2 linked regions of the Piscinibacter gummiphilus genome follow. The protein of the gene in region 1 interacts with the protein of each later gene in a pairwise test. Links are inferred from orthologs where the notes say so. Each region holds a gene or a part of one and is shown on either strand. Other genes may lie near its edges.

Region 1 (3,625 bases):
GGAAGTGTTGGCATGACTCCGTTTGCATTCGTTTTTCCCGGCCAGGGCTCCCAGACCGTCGGCATGCTCGACGCGTGGGGCGACCACCCGGCCGTCCGTGAGACCCTTGCCGAAGCCTCGTCGGCCCTCGGCGAGGACATCGGCGCCCTGATCGCCCAGGGCCCGAAGGAAACCCTCGATCTCACCACCAACACGCAGCCCGTCATGCTGACGGCCGCGGTGGCGAACCTGCGTGCGTGGCTCGCCGAGACCGGCCTGAAGCCCGCCGTGGTGGCCGGCCACTCGCTCGGCGAGTACTCGGCGCTGGTCGCCGCCGGCGCGCTGACGCTGGCCGACGCGCTGCCGCTCGTGCGCTTCCGCGCCCAGGCGATGCAGGAAGCCGTGCCGGTGGGCGCGGGCGGCATGGCCGCCATCCTCGGGCTCGACGCCCAGGCCGTGCGCGACGGCTGCGCCGAGGCGGCCGCCGCCGCGGGCGAAGTGGTCGAGGCCGTGAACTTCAACGACCCGAAGCAGATCGTGATCGCCGGCACCAAGGCCGCGGTCGAGAAGGCCTGCGAGGTGCTGAAGGCCAAGGGCGCCAAGCGCGCGCTGCTGCTGTCGGTGTCCGCCCCGTTCCATTCGAGCCTGATGAAGCCCGCGGCCGACCGGTTGAAGGAACGTCTGGCCGCCACCGCGATCACAACGCCCGTGATTCCCGTGATCAACAACATCGACGTGGCGGTGCAGACCGACCCGGCCGCCATCCGCGACGCCCTCTACCGCCAGGCCTTCGGCCCGGTGCGGTGGGTGGAGACGGTCCAGGCGATCCGCGCCCGTGGCATCCTCCACGTCATCGAGTGCGGTCCGGGCAAGGTGCTCGCCGGCATGGTCAAGCGCATCGAGGCGGACGCCACCGGAGCGCCGCTGTTCGATCCGGCCTCGCTGGCCGAAGCAAAGGGGATGCTGTCATGAGTGAAGTTTCGGTGGTGGGGCAGGTGGCCCTGGTCACGGGCGCATCGCGCGGCATCGGCCGCGCCATCGCGGTCGCGCTGGCCAAGGCGGGCCTGAAGGTGATCGGCACGGCCACGACCGAAGCCGGCGCGCAGGCCATCACGCAGGGCCTCGCGGGCCACGAAGGCTCGCGCGGCATCGTGCTGAACGTCAACGACGCCGCCGGCCTCGACGCCGCGGTGGACGGCATCGTCAAGGAATTCGGCGCGCTGCACGTGCTGGTGAACAACGCAGGCATCACGCGCGACACGCTGTCCATGCGCATGAAGGACGACGACTGGGACGCGGTGCTCGACACCAACCTGAAGGCCGTCTTCCGCGCCAGCCGCGCCGCCATCAAGCCGATGATGAAGCAGCGCTACGGCCGCATCGTCAACATCACGTCCGTCGTCGGGGCCAGCGGCAACGCCGGCCAGGCGAACTACGCCGCCGCCAAGGCGGGTGTCGCCGGCATGACCCGTTCGCTCGCTCGCGAGCTGGGCAGCCGCGGCATCACCGTCAACTGCGTGGCCCCCGGGTTCATCGAGACGGACATGACCAAGGAATTGTCGGAAGCGCAGACCGCCTCCCTGCTCGGGCAGATCCCCCTCGGCCGGCTCGGTTCGGCCCAGGACATCGCCCATGCGGTGGCGTTCCTCGCTTCCCCGCAGGCCGGCTACATCACCGGCAGCGAACTGCATGTCAACGGTGGCATGTACATGAATTGAACCCGGGCGCCGGAATGGCGTCCGTTTCATCCGGTTTTCAAGCCCGACCGGCACGTCCTGGGGGTGTCTCGAAGCAGACACCTCACAAGCCGTAGAATCTCGGGCTGTCCAAGCAAACCCTCCTGGAGGAGTCATGAGCGATATCGAAGCACGTGTGAAGAAAATCATTGCCGAGCAACTCGGCGTGCCTGAGGCCGATGTGTCCAACGAGAAGGCCTTCGTGGCCGATCTGGGCGCCGACTCTCTCGACACCGTGGAACTGGTGATGGCGCTGGAAGACGAGTTCGGCATCGAGATCCCCGACGAAGAAGCGGAGAAGATCACGACCGTCCAGCTCGCGATCGACTACGCGCTGAAGAACCAGAAGGCCTGAGGGCCTCGTCCTCCAATCACTGCATCAAGCGTATGACCCGTCGTCGCGTCGTCGTCACTGGCCTCGGCCTCATCAGCCCCGTGGGCAACACGGTGGCCGAAGGCTGGGCCAACATCCTGGCCGGGCGTTCCGGCATTGACTCCATCACCAAGTTCGATGCGTCGAACCTGGCCTGCCGTTTCGCGGGCGAAGTGAAGGGGTTCAATGTCGAGGACTACTTCCCGGCCAAGGAAGCCCGCCACATGGACACCTTCATCCATTACGGATTGGCGGCATCCATCCAGGCGGTGCAGGACGCGGGTCTGCCCACGGGCGACGCGCTGAGTGAGGAAGCAGCCGAGCGCATCGGCTGCATCGTGGGTTCGGGCATCGGCGGCCTGCCGATGATCGAGGAAACCCACGCCGAATTGACGGCACGCGGCCCGCGCCGCGTGTCCCCCTTCTTCGTGCCCGCCTCGATCATCAACATGATCTCCGGGCACGTCTCCATCAAGTTCGGGTTCCAGGGCCCGAACCTCGCCATCGTGACGGCGTGCACCACCGGGCTGCACTCCATCGGTGAGGCCGGCCGCCTCATCGAGTACGGCGATGCCGACGTGATGATCGCCGGTGGCGCCGAATCCACGGTGTCGCCGCTGGGCGTGGGCGGTTTCGCCGCGGCCCGGGCGCTGTCCACCCGCAACGACGATCCCAAGACGGCGTCGCGCCCGTGGGACAAGGACCGCGACGGCTTCGTGCTGGGCGAGGGCGCCGGCGTGCTGGTGCTCGAAGAGTACGAACACGCGAAGAAGCGTGGCGCCAAGATCTACGCCGAGCTCTCGGGCTTCGGCATGGGCGGTGACGCGTTCCACATGACCGCCCCGAACGTCGACGGCCCCAAGCGGTCGATGAAGGCTGCCCTGCGCAACGCCGGCATCAACGCCGACCAGGTCCAGTACCTGAACGCCCACGGCACCTCCACGCCGCTCGGCGACGTCAACGAAACGAACGCGGTGAAGCTCGCCTTCGGCGACCATGCGAAGAACATGGTGCTGAGTTCCACGAAATCGATGACCGGGCACCTGCTCGGCGGTGCCGGTGGCATCGAATCGGTCTTCACCGTGCTGGCCCTCCATCACCAGGTGGCCCCGCCCACGATCAACATCTTCAACCAGGACCCCGAGTGCGACCTGGACTACTGCGCGAACACCGCACGGGAGATGAAGATCGAGTACGCCGTGAAGAACAACTTCGGTTTCGGCGGCACGAACGGCACCCTGGTCTTCAAGCGCGCCTGAGCGCGGCGCCGCGCGCGGCCCATGCAGGCGCCTCCGGCCGTCTCCCTCTCCGTGTCCCGCTTCGGCGTCTGGCGCGGCCTGTGCCTGATGGCGGCCGTGGCCGCCGTCGGGGCGGCTGCCGCCTGGGCGTGGGCCCGCTTTTCGATGGAACCTTTCGGATTCGCCTGGGTCATGCTGGCGCTGGCCGCTGCGGCGTGGGCCTGCCGCTCGCCTGCGCCGTTCCACCTCCGCTGGGATTCGCAGGCCTGGTTCCTCGACGGCCAGCCCGGTTCGGTGAC
Region 2 (8,026 bases), 750 kb from region 1 along the record:
GGCCCGAGTAGGCCGGACGCTGCGGGTTTTTTTCGCGCCCGGTGCATCCACGGCATCCGGCCGGGGCTAGTAGGGGAGTGAGCTTCGGCCACAACCCCTCAACTGCCCCAGGAGCCGCTCCATGAAGTCCATCCTCACCGCCCTGTCCGCCGCACTGCTGCTCGCCGCCTGCGCGGCCACGCCCACGGGCGCCCCGATGTTCAGCCAGGACGGCCTGCCCGACGCCGTCAAGGTGCCGGCGGGCCACCGGGTCGCGCTCGAAACCGTGGGCGTGGGCGAGATCACCTACGAGTGCCGGACCAAGGCCAACGCGGCGGGCGCGTTCGAATGGGTGTTCGTCGGCCCGAAGGCCGACCTGAAGAGCCGGAGCGGCAACAAGCTCGGGACCTACTTCGGCCCGCCCGCGACGTGGGCCGCGAACGACGGCTCGGCCGTCACCGGGACCCAGGTCGCAGTCGCCCCCGCCGCCGCCGGGAACATCCCGCTGCAGCTGGTCAAGGCCAACCCGGCCACCGGCATGGGCGCGATGAGCAGCGTCGCCTACATCCAGCGCGTGGCCACCCGGGGCGGCGTCGCGCCCTCGGCGGTGTGCGACGGCACGGGCGTGGGACGCAAGGAAATCGTGACGTACCAGGCCGACTACATCTTCTGGAAGGCGGCTTGACGGGCGGCGCGGCTGCTACAGTCACCGGCACCTCCAGTGCCGGTGACCGCATGCCTTCGCACGATGCCCCCTTCGACTACGAATCCGCCGTGATGGCCTGCGCCCGCGGTGAGCGCCATGCGCTGCGATCGCTGTACGAGCGGGAGTCGCGCTGGCTGCTCGGCGTGGCGCTGCGCATCGTCCGCGACCCCCAGCAGGCCGAGGACGTGGTTCACGACGGGTTCGTGCAGGCCTGGCAGCATGCGGGCACCTTCGACCCCGCGCTCGGGTCCGCGCGTGGATGGCTCTACACCATCGTGCGCCACCGCGCGCTGAAGGCCGTGCGCCATCCGGGCCGGGTGATTTCACTCGCGCCCGACGAACTGGCGCGCTGGTCCGACGCGGTCCAGGGGGACGCCGAGGTGGAAGACCGGGGCCTCGACGCCGGCAGCCTCGAGCGTTGCCTCGATCGCCTGGAGGCGCCGCGCCGCGCGTGTGTCGTGCATGCGTTCGTCGATGGTTTCACCCATGAGCAGATCGCCGAACGCCTGGCCACGCCGCTCGGCACGGTGAAGTCGTGGATCCGGCGCAGCCTCGCGTCGCTGAAGGAGTGCCTGGCGTGATCGAACTCGACGACGCCGAGGGACGCGACGGGGCGGCCGGGGAGTACGTGCTGGGCACGCTCGGCGCGGAGGACCATGCCGCGTTCGAGGCGGTGCTGGGCCGCGACGCGGACCTGCGCGCCCGGGTCGGCGCCTGGCAGGACCGGCTGCTGCCGCTCACGGGCAGGGTGTCCCCGGTGGGGCCGTCGCCCGCGCTGTGGCGGCGGATCGAGGTGTCCGTCGGCGCCGTGTCCCGGACACCTCGGCGCCAGCCGGCATCGCCCCCCTGGTGGAACCGGCTCCGGCTGTGGCAGGGCCTGGGTGCGGCCGGCCTGGCCGCATCGTTGCTGATGGGCGCGCTGCTGCTGAGGCAGGCCGTTCCAGAACCGGCGGGCGCCCGCTACCTCGCGGTGCTGCAAAGCCCCGACCAGCGGTCCACCGGCTGGGTCGTCGAGTTGCAGGCCGGCCGCACGCTGAGGCTGGTGCCGGTGGGCGACGTGGGCAGTGTCCCCGCGGGCCGGGCCTGGCAGTTCTGGACGAAGCCGGAAGGGGCGGCGGGCCCGACCTCGCTCGGCCTCGTGCGGGCCGGGCAGACACTCGAGTTGCCGGTGCAGCGGCTCCCCGCCGTCGGGGCGCGCCAGCTGTTCGAGATCACGCTGGAACCCGAGGCGGGGTCGCCCACCGGGCGGCCCACCGGACCGATCCTGTACGTGGGCCGCACGGTGGCCCTTTGATCGTCCGCCCTACTTGTTGGGGCGGAAGGTGAGGATCATGGGCGAGATCACGCGCCCGTCGATGTCGCGCGGCAGCTTCTGCGTCTTGTCGACTGCGCGCAGCACCGCGTCGTCCCATTCCTTCACGCCGCTGCTCTTGACGAGGCGGCTGCCGGTGATGGTGCCGTCCGGACCCTGGCGCACCTCGACCTCGGCCGTGGGGTTGCCGTTGAGTTCGGACGTGAACGTGATGTTGGGCTCGATGGCGCCCCGGATGCGGCCGGCGTAGGTGGAGGAGGGCCCCGACGTCACCGCGCCCTGACCGGTGGGTGAACCATTGGCGGCGCCACCGGCCTGCTTGATGATGCGATCGAGCTGCTCCTGGCGCTGCTTGTCGAGCTGGGCCTGCTGGCGGGCGGCGTCCTGCTTCTTCTTCTCGGCGAGCTTCTTCTCTTCGGCCTTCTTGTCCTCGGCCTCGCGCTTCTGCTTCTCGAGCTTTTCCTTGCGTTCCTGTTCCTGCTGCTCGCGGAGCTTTTCCTCCTTCTCCTTCTGCAGCTTCTCCTTGCGCGCCTTTTCCTTCTCGATCGCGATCTGCGGATCGGGGGCGGGCTTCGGGGGCGGCGGAGCTTCGACCGGCTTCTGCACCGGCTCGGGCCGGGGTTCGGGCTTCGGCGGTTCCGGGGCCGGCTCAGGCTCGACCGGGGGCGCGCCGCGCGCGGCGATCTGCGGCACGGCCGACCACAGCTCGGCCTCGACCCCGGCGGGGTCGCTCGAGCTCCAGTTGACGCTGAAGGTGATCGCGATGACGAGCAGCACGTGGGCCGCGATGGCCAGCATCAGGCCCTTGCCCATGCCGGCGGGCTGGCGGGGCAGCAGGTCGTCGCGGTTCAGGACGGGGTGCTGCATGTCCTGCATCGGCTGGTGGCGGGACTCAAACACCGGTGGTCTTCACGGCGAGGCCGACGCGTTGCACACCGGCGCGCTGCAGCGCATCCATGGTCTTGACCACGAGTTCGTACTTGACGGAGCGGTCGGCGGAGATCACCACCGGCGTGTTGTCGTCGCCGCCCTGCAGCGACACCACGCGCTGGCGTAGGTTGCTCATCGTGGCGGTGCCGTTCTCCTTGTTGTCGAGGCGCAGCTTCATGGTCTCGTCCTTCGCGATCACGACCTCGATCACGTGCTGCGGCTGCTGCTTGCTCTTGCCCACGGTGGGCAGGTCGACCACGCCCGGCGTGATGAGCGGGGCGCTGACCATGAAAATGATCAGCAGCACGAGCATCACGTCGATGAACGGGACCATGTTCATCTCGGCGATGGTGCGGCGGCGCGAGCCGCGTCCGGCGACGGCGGGCATGGTTCAGCGTCCCATCGAGGCCGGCACGGTGGCGGCGGCCGGGGCGGGCTGGCCGGCGTTGCGCTGCAGGATGTTGGAGAACTCCTCGGTGAAGGTGTCCATCTGCATGGCGATGCGGTCGATGTCGCGCGCGAAGCGGTTGTACGCGATCACGGCGGGGATGGCGGCGAACAGGCCGATGGCGGTGGCCACGAGCGCCTCGGCGATGCCGGGGGCCACGGTGGCGAGCGACACCTGCTGGAGGTTCGACAGGCCCACGAAGGCGTGCATGATGCCCCAGACGGTGCCGAAGAGGCCCACGTACGGCGACACCGAACCCACGGTGGCGAGGAACGAGAGGTTGGACTCGACGGTGTCGAGCTCGCGCTGCAGGCTGGCGCGCATGGCGCGGCGGGAACCATCGAGCAGGGCGGACGGGTCGACCACGCGGCGCTCGCGCAGTTTCATGAACTCGCGCATGCCCGACGCGAAGATGCGTTCCATGGGGGCGCCGTTGGTGCGCTGGGCGGCGTCGCTGTAGAGGTCGTTGAGGTTGCGCCCGGTCCAGAAGTCACGCTCGAACTCCTCGTTGGTGCTGCGCACCTTGCGCAGGCCGAAGAGCTTGCCGAAGATCACCGTCCAGCTGGCGAGCGACGTGAGCAGCAGGCCGGCCATCACGAGCTTGACGACGAAGCTCGCGTTCATGATCAGCGAGACGATGGAAAAATCCTGGTTCATTCGGGCGGTGTCCTGGCTCGGGGAATGCGACGGTCAGACGCCGGGGGCGTGGCGCGGGTTCCGTGGAAAAGGTCCGATTATCGCGGTCCCACGGCCAGACCCTCCAGCAACTCGGCGGGAATGCGGCGGGGTTTGAAACTGTCGGTATCGACGCAGCCGATGCGGATCTCGCCTTCGGCCAGGCGCTCGCCGCCGCGCCAGGCCACCTGGGCGATGTCCATCGACGCACGGCCGGCCTCGCGCACCTCGACGGTGACCCGCAGCTGGTCGTCGAGCCGGGCGGGGCGCAGGTAGCGCACGCGGGTGTCGGCCACCACGAACATCACGCGCTGGTTCGCGCGCAGGGTTTCCTGCTCGAAGCCGCGGGCGCGCAGCCACTCGGTGCGGGCGCGTTCGAAGAACTTCAGGTAGTTGGCGTAGAAGACGACGCCGCCGGCGTCGGTGTCTTCCCAGTAGATGCGCAGGGTGTGCGCGAAGGTGGAGTCTGGGGTCATGGGTGCGGTGCGGTCGGCATGATGCCGTCCCGACCGCGGATTATGGCAAGACCCGCTTGTAGACCGGGCCCCAGGACGGGTGGCCCTGCTCGGAGCGGCTCAGCGCGAAGGCCGGATCGGCCTTGCGGGCTTCGCGGAAGGCGTTCTCGCACAGCGGCACGCGGTTGCTGGTGCAGTAGATGAACGCGAGGTACTTCTGCGCGGCCGCCATGTCCTTCGCGGACACGAGCCCGGCCTGCAGCGCGGCGTTGAGCTGCTTCTCGGACTCGGCGTACTGGCCGTCCTCGTACGTGCGGATGCCCGCCAGCAGGGCCTTCTCGGCCGGGCGGGCCGTCACGTCGAGCAGGCCGACCGGGGCCTGCGGCGGTTGCGCGCAGCCCGCGGCGAGCATGAGCACCGCGGTGGAGAGCGACAGCAGCAGGGTCTTGGTCATGATCCGAATCGGTGTTTCACGTTGACGGGTTGGCCCGAGACCACGTTGACGGTGGCCGTGAACGGCGGGAATTCGTCGTTGCGGATCACCACGGTGTGGCGGCCTTCGGGCAGGTTGAGTTCGTTGAGCGGCGGGGCGGTACCGACCGAGCGGCCATCCACCTCGACGTTGCCCCACGGGCTGACGGCGATGCGCACGGTGCCGGTGGCGGCCACGGCCGGCGTGGCGGCCTTTTCGGCGCGTTCGCGGGCCTCGCGGGCGCGGCGCTCCTTGGCGGTTTCCTTCGGCGGCTTGGCGGGCTTGGCCTGGGCGACGTCGGCCGCCGGGGGCTTCACGGCCGGGGTGGCGGGCGCCGGAGGTGTGAGCTTGACCGTGGGCAGCGGCGTTTCGGCCGCGGGCGTGGCGGGGACCGCGGTGTTGGCGGCCACGAGGTTCGGGGCGGCGGGGGCCGGGCCGGCGGCCGGCGCCGGATCGGGCAGCGGTGGCACCGCGGAAGCGGGCTCGGCGGCGGCGACCTGCTCGGCGGCCACGGGGGCCGGTGCGGGCTCGGCGGGCGGCGGCGCTTCGGCCGGCGCGGGCTGCGCGGCGGACGCGGTGGGCAACGCGGCCTGCAGGGCCTCGGCCCCGGTGCCGTGCGAGGTGAAGGACCACCAGGCCGCGCCCGCGATGGCGAGGCCCGCGACCCCGGCGGCGGCCCAGGCCAGGCGACGTTTCGACGCGGCGGCGGGGGCTTCGGGGGCCTCGGCATCCTGCTGGGGATGTTCCTCGAGCCAGTGGCGCAGTTCGCGGGACAGCGACCGGGCCGAGCTGAACCGGTCGTCGCGGTTCTTCTGCATGGCGCGGGCAGCGATCTCGGAGAGTGCCTTCGGCACGGTGGCGTCCACCTCGTGCGCGGCCGGCGGTTCGTACTCGAGCACCGAACCGGTGATCTCGGACAGCGTGCTGCCGCGGAACGGGCGCACGTCGGTCAGCAGTTCGTACAGCACCACGCCGAGCGAGAAGACGTCGGTGCGGCGGTCGACGGTGTCGCCGCGGATCTGCTCGGGCGACATGTAGTACGGCGAGCCGCCGACCAGGTCGCCGTCGCCCTGCGCATCGTGCTGGTGCGCGACGCGGGCGATGCCGAAGTCGAGCACGCGCGGCTGCGTGCGCCCGACCATGAAGATGTTGGCGGGCTTGATGTCCCGGTGCACCACACCCTTCGAGTGGGCGTAGGCGAGGGCGTCGGCGACGCGGCGGATCACGAGTGCGGCCTGCGTGGGCGTGGGCCGCCAGCCTTCGAGGCGCAGCTGGCGCAGGTCACGGCCGCGCAGCAGTTCCATCGCGATGTACGGGCCCTGCTCGCTGACGCCGGCGTCGAACACCGTGACGATGTGCGGGTGGCTCAGGCCGCCGGCGGCGCGGGCCTCGTTGAGGAACAGGGCGTTGAACGAATCGCGCTCGTCGGCCGAGATCTCGAGGTTCAGCGTCTTGATGGCGATGAGGCGCGACAGCAGCGGGTCGTGCGCGGCGTAGACGCGGCCGAGGCCACCCTCGCCGATCTGGTACTTGAGGGCGTAGCGGCCGATGTGGCCGATGGTGGAGAGCTGGTCGGTGGCGACGACGGCCTTCGCGGGCTGGGTGCCGGGTTGGCTTTCAGGGTCGCCGTTGGGGCTGGCGTAGGTGCGCGCGGCCGGCGTGGCGGACAGACCCAGGTCCGTGTCGCTCCACGGCGCGGAGTCCGGGGCGGATGTCGCGTCGGCAGGGGCTGGCAGGGACGGTTCGGGCTCGGGTCCAGACATGGAAGTGCAAAGGGCGTGGTCCAGCGACCACCACGAACCGAGCTTAGTGCAATGTGCCCGGGCCATGGCACCAAAAAGCACCGGCTTCGTTGATTTCGTAACACACCGACACGAAACACGACGACCTGCAAGGACTTCGATGCGCCTGCCCCACGGAGGGGTGTGAAAAAAGTCCAGCGGCCTCGCAGAGGCCTGGGACAAAAAAGTCCAGGGGCCTCGGGAGGCGCCTGGACTGGTTCGCGACAGCAGCGTGGTTTCCGGGTCAGCGCCTCGAGGCCTTGAAGGCTTCGACTTCGACGGCACGCAGGTCCACGGCGGCCTTGTCGAGCACGCCGTTCACGTACTTGTGGCCGTCGGTGCCGCCGAAGCTCTTGGCGAGCTCCACGGCCTCGTTGATGGCGACCTTGTACGGGATGTCGATGCAGTGCTTGAGTTCGTACGCACCGATCATCAGCACGCCGTGCTCGATGGGGGACAGCAGATTCGTCTGGCGGTCGACGTGGCGCTTGAGCACGCCGTCGAGGTCCGCGGCTTCGGCGATGCAGCCGTGCAGCAGCGCCTCGAAGTGGGCGGGGTCGCACTTCTCGAAGCCCTCCTGCTCGCGCATGTGGGCGTCGATCACGGCGGCCTCGGTGCCCGAGATCAGCCATTCATAGAGGCCTTGCAGGGCCACCTCGCGCGAGCGGCGGCGGGCCGACTTCGGCGCGGCGGCCTTCGGGGTGCCGCGGGCGGCGGGTTTCTTCTTCGGGGTGTCGGTCACGAAAGGTCTTCCAGCAGATTGGCCATTTCCACGGCCACACGGGCGGCGTCGCGCCCTTTTTCTTCGGCGCGTGCCCACGCCTGTTCCTCGTTCTCGACGGTCAGGATCGCGTTGGCGATGGGCAGCTCGTGGTCGAGGGCGATGCGGGTCACGCCGGCGCCGCTCTCGTTGGCCACGAGTTCGAAGTGGTAGGTCTCGCCGCGGATGATGCAGCCGAGGGCGACGAGGGCGTCGAACCGGCCGCTCTCGGCCATCGCGTTGAGCGCGATGGGCACTTCGAGGGCGCCGGGCACGGTCACGTGCTTGATGTGCTTGGCCGACACGCCCAGCGCCACCAGTTCGTCGATGCACGACGTGGCGAGCTGTTGCGTGAGCTTCTCGTTGAAGCGGGCCTGCACGATGCCGATGCGCAGGTCGGTTCCATCCAGATCGGTGGCCTGGCCCTTGTCAGCAGCTTGCATGGGTGGGGTCCTCGGGAAAAAGGGGTGCGGGGATCACGTCAGGTCACTCGGCCGCGACGAAGCCG

The links. The genes of interacting proteins can lie anywhere in the genome.
Region 2: the proteins of acpP (region 1) and ybgC interact in binary tests that used the Escherichia coli proteins (3 or more experiments, as listed by UniProt). The link is inferred for Piscinibacter gummiphilus from one-to-one orthologs.

The regions. Positions count from the first base shown.
Region 1 is NZ_CP015118.1:5,139,983-5,143,607, reverse strand. The notes cover bases 774-3,450. They hold acpP (acyl carrier protein), read left to right. Parts: upstream 774-1,830; coding sequence 1,831-2,070; downstream 2,071-3,450. Other genes in these bases: A4W93_RS23480 (hypothetical protein), read left to right, coding at 3,369-3,450; fabF (beta-ketoacyl-ACP synthase II), read left to right, coding at 2,103-3,347; fabG (3-oxoacyl-ACP reductase FabG), read left to right, coding at 948-1,697; fabD (ACP S-malonyltransferase), read left to right, coding at 774-951. Outside these bases: more of fabD, read left to right, coding at 13-773; more of A4W93_RS23480, read left to right, coding at 3,451-3,625. UniProt on the Escherichia coli protein: Carrier of the growing fatty acid chain in fatty acid biosynthesis.
Region 2 is NZ_CP015118.1:4,388,950-4,396,975, reverse strand. What follows is about bases 2,819-5,585. They hold ybgC (tol-pal system-associated acyl-CoA thioesterase), read right to left. Parts: upstream 4,527-5,585; coding sequence 4,110-4,526; downstream 2,819-4,109. Other genes in these bases: A4W93_RS30635 (serine/threonine-protein kinase), read right to left, coding at 4,956-5,585; A4W93_RS19910 (TssQ family T6SS-associated lipoprotein), read right to left, coding at 4,567-4,959; tolQ (protein TolQ), read right to left, coding at 3,319-4,032; A4W93_RS19925 (ExbD/TolR family protein), read right to left, coding at 2,890-3,315; A4W93_RS19930 (cell envelope integrity protein TolA), read right to left, coding at 2,819-2,864. Outside these bases: A4W93_RS19950 (NAD(P)/FAD-dependent oxidoreductase), read left to right, coding at 1-11; A4W93_RS19945 (DUF3455 domain-containing protein), read left to right, coding at 122-664; A4W93_RS19940 (sigma-70 family RNA polymerase sigma factor), read left to right, coding at 715-1,266; A4W93_RS19935 (anti-sigma factor), read left to right, coding at 1,263-1,979; more of A4W93_RS19930, read right to left, coding at 1,989-2,818; more of A4W93_RS30635, read right to left, coding at 5,586-6,740; transcription antitermination factor NusB, read right to left, coding at 7,003-7,500; ribH (6,7-dimethyl-8-ribityllumazine synthase), read right to left, coding at 7,497-7,961; ribBA (bifunctional 3,4-dihydroxy-2-butanone-4-phosphate synthase/GTP cyclohydrolase II), read right to left, coding at 8,005-8,026.